2 regions of the Halanaerobaculum tunisiense genome follow, and region 1 is predicted to be linked to the other one. Evidence: riboswitches for the same ligand, from Rfam matches in the RefSeq annotation. Region 1 holds a riboswitch; the other holds the start of a gene.
What was found. Region 1 has a riboswitch for ZMP and ZTP ahead of ACYQ3D_RS11225 (formate--tetrahydrofolate ligase). Riboswitches for the same ligand answer to the same signal wherever they lie in the genome.
Positions count from the first base shown of each region.

Region 1 (4,445 bases):
CTATATCTTGAGCAGAAGGTTCTTGCGGCAGACCAGGCATGGTTAATACATCTCCAGTTAAAGCTACTAAAAATCCAGCTCCAGCTGACACATTAACTTCTCTCACAGTTACTGTAAAGCCCATTGGTCTCCCTTTCAGTGCTGGATCATCAGATAAAGAAGCTGGCGTTTTAGCCATACAAATTGGTAACTCATCAAATCCAGCTGTGATTAATTGCTTAATATTCTCTTTAGCTTGAGCAGTAAAGTTAACTTCAGCTGCACCATATATCTCGGTCGCTATCTGTTCAATCTTTTCCTCAATTGAATCCTCAGTAGAATACAATAACTCAAAATCACTTGGTTCTTTAACCAATTTTAGCACTTTATTAGCTAAGTCAATTCCACCTTGACCACCTTTTTCCCATACTTGAGAAATAGCAACTTCGACACCTAATTCTTGACAACGTTCTTTAATTAACTCAATCTCTGCTGCAGTATCAGTTACAAATTCATTAATTGCTACCACTAATGGAGCCCCAAACTTATTAACATTTTCAATGTGTTTCTCTAAATTCTCTAAGCCAGCAGCTAAAGCATTAAGATTTTCTTCTTCCAAATTATCTTTATCTACCCCACCATGCATCTTTAAAGCCCTAGCAGTAGCTACTAATACCACTGCATCAGGTTCTAAATCAGCATGTCGACACTTAATGTTAAAGAACTTCTCTGCTCCTAAGTCTGCTCCAAAACCAGCCTCAGTTACTACATAATCAGCTGAATGTAAAGCTAATTTAGTTGCCATAATACTATTACAACCATGAGCAATATTAGCAAAAGGACCTCCGTGAATAAAAGCAGGTGTATTCTCTAAAGTTTGCACTAAATTAGGTTTAAGTGCATCCTTTAATAAAGCAGCCATAGCTCCTTCCACTTCTAGTTCTTTAACTGTAATAGGTTGATCATCATAATTATAACCAATAATAATTTCTCCTAATCGTTCCTTAAGATCAATTATGTCTTCAGCTAAACAAAGGATAGCCATTACTTCTGAAGCAACAGTAATCATATAACCATCTTCTCTAGTTTGACCATTTTTATCTCCAATACCTACTACAATCTCTCTTAAAGCACGATCATTCATATCAACAACTCGCTTGAGCAATACCTGATTAGGATCCAAATTAAGTTGATTACCCTGTTTAATATGATTATCAATAGTAGCAGCTAATAAATTATGAGCTACTCCAATAGCATGAATATCTCCTGTGAAATGAAGGTTAATATCTTCCATTGGTACAACCTGAGAGTATCCGCCTCCTGCTGCGCCACCTTTAATTCCCATACAAGGTCCTAAAGAAGGTTCTCTAAGAGCAACAGCTACATTTTTATCCAACTGATTTAAAGCTTGCCCTAAACCTACAGTTGTAGTTGATTTTCCTTCTCCGGCTGGAGTAGGATTAATTGCAGTAGTTAAAATTAATTTTCCTGCCTCTTCTTCCTCTAGTAAGCGATTATAAGTATCCAACTTAACTTTAGCCTTATCAGTACCATATAACTCAATATCTTCTTCAGCTAAACCTAATTGACTAGCAACTTCTGTAATTGGTTCCATCTCACATTCTTGCGCAATCTCAATATCACTCTTCATTATTATCCCTCCTAAAATATACTTTGATCTTGTTAGTTAAAATTATACTTGATTACTAAAAAAATGTCCAAATAAAAAACCGCCTGAACAGATAGTAATTTAGAGTACTATCTGCCCAGGCGGTCGGCATTTGATTTCTATTCATCATGTTCCCTGATGGTTAATTCCATCTTGACTCGCCAGTTACATAATGACTTTTATTAAGTTTAAAAGTTACTCTTCTGCCAGGTCTTGCTCTTTATCTTCTTCATCATCCTCATCATCATAAAAATCTGGTTTATACTCAGTAATAATCTCTTTAATATCGTCTTTTTCTAAAGTCTCTTTTTCTTTAAGAGCAGCTACCATATCTTCTACTAGCTCACTATTCTCATTTAAAACATCTGTAGCTCGTTGATAACAACTCTCTACTAATTGTCTAATTTCATCATCAATCATAGCTGCAACTTCTTCACTATAATTGCGACTTTTAGAAATATCTCTACCTAAAAATACTTGTTCATTATGTTTCTTTCCTAAACTCAATGGGCCAAGTTTATCACTCATACCATAATCTGTTACCATTCTCCGAACAATCTTAGTAGCTCGTTCTAAATCATTTTGAGCTCCTGTACTAATATCATCTAAAAAGATTTCCTCAGCTACTCTTCCACCTAGTAAAGAAGCTACTTTATCCTGTAATTCACCCTTAGTAATAAAGCTTTTATCCTCTTCTGGTAGATTAATAGTAAATCCACCTGCTCTACCTCGCGGAATAATAGTTACTTTATGAGTTGGGTCAGCTTCTTCTAGTAATTCACCTAGTAAAGCATGACCAGATTCATGGTAAGAAACTATATTCTTTTCTTTATCACTAATTACTTTACTCTTTCGCTTAGGACCGGCAATAACTCTATCAATAGAATCGTCAAACTCTCTCATGCCAATTTCATCTTTATCACGACGTGCTGCTAAAATAGCAGCCTCATTAGCTAGATTCTCTAAATCAGCTCCTGTAAACCCAGGAGTTCTACGGGCTAATACGTCAGTCTCTACATCATCCTCTAGCGGTTTTTCTTCAATATGAATTTCTAGAATACCTTTTCTAGCTTTATAGTCTGGCTTTCCTACTGGAACCTGTCTATCAAATCGACCTGGTCTTAATAAAGCTTTATCTAATACATCAGGACGGTTAGTAGCTCCCATAACAATAATACCTTGGTTGGGCTCAAAACCGTCCATTTCAGTTAATAACTGGTTTAAAGTTTGCTCACGTTCATCATTTCCGCCACCCACACCAGCACCACGTTGGCGACCAACGGCATCTAATTCATCGATAAATATAATACATGGAGAATTCTCTTTACCTTGTTCAAACAAGTCTCTAACTCTAGAAGCACCAACACCAACAAACATCTCGACAAAATCAGAACCACTAATAAAGAAGAAGGGAACTCCTGCTTCTCCAGATACAGCTCTAGCCATTAATGTCTTACCTGTACCTGGTGGCCCTAGTAATAGCACTCCCTTAGGAACTTCTGCACCTAACTTAGAAAACTTATCTGGCTCTTTTAAGAATTCAACAACTTCCTGTAACTCTTCTTTAACTTCTTCATAATTAGCTACATCATCAAAGGTAACATCAGTCTCCCCTTTTTTATGTAACTGAGCCTTATTTTCTCCAAAAGACATCATCTTCTTGCCGCCACCTTGCATTCGATTCATAATAAATATCCAGGCAGCAATTAAGATCACCGTTGGTAATAAATAGGCAAATATCCCTGTCCACCATGGAGGTTCAGGTTCAGGTTTAGTCTCAATATCTACATTATTCTCTCGTAACAAACCTTCTATTTTTTCAATCGTGCCAGGAACATTTATTTCAAACTCTTGACCACTTGTTAATTTCCCCTCTATTAAATTTTCACCTACAATTGTAACTTCTTGTACCTTACCAGCCTCAACTTGATTAATAAACTGGCTATAAGATAGTTGCTGCTGTTGTTGATTAGGAGCAATAATATATTGAGCTATTAGAACTCCAATAGCAATAATAATCAAATAAAATCCAATACTCTTTGAAAACTTCTTCAACTAACAATCCTCCTCCCTAAAACTAAATCCAGATTTGAATTTTTATATAATCCCGCGATTATATATTATACCATACTTTATCAATTATAGCAAACTGAGCCTATTAATTATTCTTCTTGGTATAAACTCGGCTGCGGTACAAAAATATATGGGATATTCCGATACTGTTCCTGATAATCCAGACCATAACCTACTACAAATCTATCTGGAATCTCAAAACCATTCCAATCCACCTTAACTTCTTTTTCAGTTCGTCGAGCAGGCTTATCAAGCAAAGTACAGATATTAACACTGGCAGGTTTTCTAGTTTCTAACATTTCAATCACGTGTTTTAGAGTTAAACCAGTATCAATAATATCTTCCGCAATTAAAATATGCTTGCCCTCAATACTTTCCTCTAAGTCCTTAATAATTCGCACATCTCCTGTTGAGGTAGTGCCTCCTTCATAACTTGTAACATCCATAAAATCAAGCACTACTGGTAGCTTAACCTCTCTAGCTAAATCAGCCATAAATAAAAAGCCACCCCGGAGAATACAAACCATTATTATATCATCATCTTGATCATAATATTCAGTTATTTGGGCCCCTAATTCTTTAATCCGGTCCTGTAATTCTTCTTCTGCTATTAACACCTCATCAACAATATCTTCTAACACTATAACCCCTCCTTTATCTTAATTATAAGTATTTGTTGTGTATCCTTGGTTATTTTAAATCTATCATCAACTCTTAATCCTCC
Region 1 covers NZ_BAAHYI010000014.1:44,404-48,848, reverse strand. The annotation lists gene ACYQ3D_RS11225 (formate--tetrahydrofolate ligase) at 1-1,630, opposite strand, end outside; ZMP/ZTP riboswitch at 1,737-1,827, opposite strand; gene ftsH (ATP-dependent zinc metalloprotease FtsH) at 1,844-3,703, opposite strand; gene hpt (hypoxanthine phosphoribosyltransferase) at 3,811-4,362, opposite strand; gene tilS (tRNA lysidine(34) synthetase TilS) at 4,362-4,445, opposite strand, start outside.

Region 2 (4,445 bases), on a different contig from region 1:
GCTCCCGGAGCAAATGGTTCTCCTGCTTCTCTGCCATCAGGAGTAGCGCCGGTCTTCTTACCATAGACAACATTAGAAGTGATAGTTAAGATAGATAAAGAATGCTTAGCATCCCGATATAATTCATGCTCTTCTAGCTTAGTCATAAATCTTTTTACAAAATCAGCTGCTAACTCATCTACTCGGTCATCATCATTACCGAACTTAGGGAAGTCACCTTCGATCTCAAAATCAGTAATTAGCCCCTCTTCATTCTTAATTGGTTTAACTGTAGCATACTTAATAGCACTTAAAGAATCAGCAATAATTGATAGCCCAGCTACTCCAAAGCCCATTATGCGCTCTACATCTGTATCATGTAGGGCCATCTGAACTCGCTCATAAGCATACTTATCATGCATATAGTGAATAATATTTAAAGCATCTACATATTTTTCTACTAACCAATCTAAGAAAGTATCAAACTTATTCATCACTGCCTCAAATTCCAGAACATCACCTTGGTAAGGAGCAATCTCAGGGCCAACTTGGACACCACTTACTTCATCTCGGCCCCCATTTAAGGAGTATAATAATGTCTTTGGTAAGTTACAACGAGCTCCAAAGAATAGCATTTCCTTACCAGTTCTCATTGCAGATACACAGCAAGAAATAGAGTAATCATCACCAAATTTTTCCCGCATTAAATCATCATTTTCATACTGGATAGAACTTGTATCCTTAGATACTTTAGTGCAGAATTCTTTGAATCCTCGCGGGAGATTCTCGGACCATAAAACAGTTAAATTAGGTTCTGGGGCTGGCCCAAGATTATAAAGGGTATTTAGTAATCTAAAGCTTGTCTTAGAGACTAATGGTCGACTATCAATCCCCATTCCACCTAAGACAATAGTAATCCACATTGGATCACCACTAAATAATTCATTATAATCTGGAGTTCTTAACTGCCGAGCTAATCTTAACTTAATTACAAAATCATCAATTAACTCTTGTGCTTCTGCTTCAGTTAACTCTCCAGCTGCAATATCTCGTTCAATGTAAATGTCAAAGAATTCAGCCACTCGTCCAAAGGACATAGCTGCTCCATTATTTTCTTGAATAGAGGCTAAATAACCCATATATGTCCACTGGATAGCTTCGCGGGCATTTTCAGCCGGCCGAGATAGATCAAGATTATAGGTCTTTCCTAGATCTTTTAACTTTTCTAACCCATCAATTTGTTCGCTTAATTCTTCTCGCAAGCGAACATTTTCTTCCGTCATCTGCGTCGGCAAATCAGCAATATCCTGCTTTTTATCCGCAATCAACTGATCAATTCCGTATAAAGCAATCCGGCGATAATCACCAATGATTCTACCCCGACCATAAGCATCAGGCAGACCAGTAATCACTCCCGAACGTCTAATTTCTCTTAATTCAGGTGTGTAGACATCATAAACACCATCATTATGTGTCTTCCGGTACTTAGTAAAAATCTCATCAATCTCCTCATCGACTTCATAACCATAAGCTTCAGCAGCTTGACGAGCCATACGAATACCGCCATACGTGTTTAAGGTTCTCTTAAGTGGTTCATCACTCTGTAATCCTACAATTTTTTCTAACTCCTGATCAATGTAACCAGCATCATAGGCATCTATATCAGATACAGTCTCCACATCAACATCCAAGACTCCATCATTTTCAATCTCTTGCCATAATAGATCACTGCACTCCTCCCATAATTTTTCTGTCCGTTCAGTTGGCCCGGCTAAAAAAGAATCATCTCCCTCGTAAGGAGTATAATTTTGTTGAACAAAATTTCTAACCTCAATTTCCTCTTCCCATTTTCCTGACTCAAAATCTTCTTGTTTCATTAGTAAGCCCCCTTTTTTTTAGTACTCAGCATCTATTATTAGATAAGCTAATTGAAAACATGAAATTTTCACATTATTACCAAGATTAAATAACAAAAACCCGCCTGGATAACATAACTGCTATCCAGGCGGGCGATTTATTCTCAGGATTATACTCCCCCATGGTTAGTTCCATGTTCTTCCGCCAGTCATATAATCCTATCTATTCTATTTTGTAACTCTATAATACCAGATAAACAACCAGTTGTCAATATCAACTATTCTAACAAGTTATCTAATATCATTGTCTCCGATCGTTTAGGGCCAACTGATAAAACTCCTAATTTCACACCTGTCAATTCACAAATCCGTGCTAAATATTGTTGAGCATTAGCAGGTAGATTATCATACTCTTTAATTTGGGAAGTATCCTCCTGCCAACCAGGTAGAGTTTCGTACACTGGAGTACACTCTTGTAAAATCTTATGATTAGTAGGGAACTCTGTTAATAATTCTCCCTGGTAGCGATAACCAGTACAAATTTTAATTTCTTCTAATCCATCTAGTACATCTAACTTAGTAACAGCTAAACTAGTTAAGCCATTTACTCTAGCAGCATACTTTACAATAACTGCATCAAACCAACCACAGCGTCTCGGTCGGCCTGTTGTAGTACCAAATTCAGCTCCTTTTTCTCTTAGCTGCTCTCCTGTAGCCTCCGTCAATTCAGTAGGAAAGGGCCCTTCTCCTACTCGAGTCGTATAAGCTTTAACAACACCAAGGGCCTGATCTAATTTAGTAGGGCCAACTCCTACTCCATTACAGACTCCTCCAGCAGTTGGATTAGAAGATGTAACATACGGATAAGTTCCATGATCAATATCCAATAAAGTCCCTTGCGCTCCTTCAAATAAGACAGCTTGCCCATTATCTATTGCTTGATTAACCAATACAGAAGTATCAGCTACATAATCTTTGATCTGTTGAGCATAGCCTAAATACTCCTCAATAATCTCAGTAGCATCCAAAGTATCTAGTCCGTACACCTTATCTAGAATTAAATTCTTTAACTCAACAGCTTCCTCCACTTTAGCAGTAAATTGCTCTTGGTCTAATAAATCCTCTACTCTAATTCCTAACCTACCAATCTTATCTTTATAAACCGGGCCAATCCCCTTACCAGTTGTCCCAATTTTATCATTACCTTTTCTTACTTCCTCAGCTTGATCCAACATTTTATGGTACGGCATAATCAAGTGAGCTTTAGAGCTGATATACAGATTAGTTACCTCAACTCCTTTATCTGCCAGATAATCTAACTCCTCAATCAATACTTGAGGATCAACTACTACTCCATTTCCGATTACGCAGGTAGTATCTTCATATAACACCCCAGATGGAATCAGGTGTAGTTTATATTCTGTATCTTCTACTACTACAGTATGGCCAGCATTATTACCACCTTGGTAGCGGACTACCAGATCTGCATCCTCAGAGATCAAATCTGTCAGTTTACCTTTACCTTCATCGCCCCATTGTGTTCCTATTACCACTGTTGTTCCCATTTGTTAGCCTCCTATTAAAAGCAATTTACAAAAGTGGCACTTTCGTGCCACAGCTATCTGTCGTCTGCTGTGAGCTATGTGCCAAAAGCTTTAAATTCAAAAACTACTAGGTCAGTACCCTGTGATTAAAATAAATCAGTAATGTATGACCTTTAATTATTTTAATTGTATAAAAATCTTTTAATGGTAGAAAACATTGATTGTTCTCCCTTGAAATCTTTTGGTAACTTTTGTATTTCAACAAAAGTTACTCGGAAAAAAGCTACTAAGTAGCTTTTCCGAAATAGTTGATTAATTTTTATTAAAAAGTGAAGTATTATATCAATATTACTTCCCTTTTACAAACAAATATTATTTATTTGTGATTGTAAATTATTCATTTTAAATTCTCAATTACTATTATTCTAACCCTAGTCGCTGATAAATAGTATCTATATTTTGTAAATGATAACTATAATCAAATATTTCTTCTACTTCCTGTTCACTCAAATGCTCTCTTAGTTCCTCATCTGCTAATAGTAAATCTTTAAAGTGTTGATCAGTCTCCCAAGCTTGCATAGCATTCCGCTGAACAATTTCATAAGCATCATCTCTAAGTAATCCCTGATCTACTAAAGTTAACATTACCTTTTGGGAGAAGATAAGTCCTTTTGTCTCCGCTAAATTAGCTTCCATATTAGCTTCGTGAACTCCTAAGTTATTAATTACCTCAGTAAATTTAGTCAACATATAATCAACTAGAATACTACTATCAGGTAAAACAACTCTTTCAGCAGAAGAATGAGTTAAATCCCGCTCATGCCATAAGTTAACATTATCAAAACCAGTCTGCGCATTGGACTTAACTACTCGCGATAATCCACAAATCCTCTCGGAAACAATTGGATTTTTTTTATGAGGCATAGCAGAAGAACCTTTTTGCCCTTTCTTAAAGGATTCCTCCACTTCTAAAATATCAGTCCGCTGGAGATTACGAATTTCAGTTGCAAATTTATCCAATGAGCTAGCAATCACAGCTAAAACAGATAAATACTCTGCCTGCCGA
Region 2 covers NZ_BAAHYI010000002.1:44,971-49,415, reverse strand. The annotation lists gene pflB (formate C-acetyltransferase) at 1-1,856, opposite strand, end outside; ZMP/ZTP riboswitch at 1,972-2,058, opposite strand; gene ACYQ3D_RS01860 (adenylosuccinate synthase) at 2,114-3,400, opposite strand; gene purB (adenylosuccinate lyase) at 3,800-4,445, opposite strand, start outside.
Region 2: another riboswitch for ZMP and ZTP. It lies ahead of pflB (formate C-acetyltransferase); the one in region 1 lies ahead of ACYQ3D_RS11225 (formate--tetrahydrofolate ligase).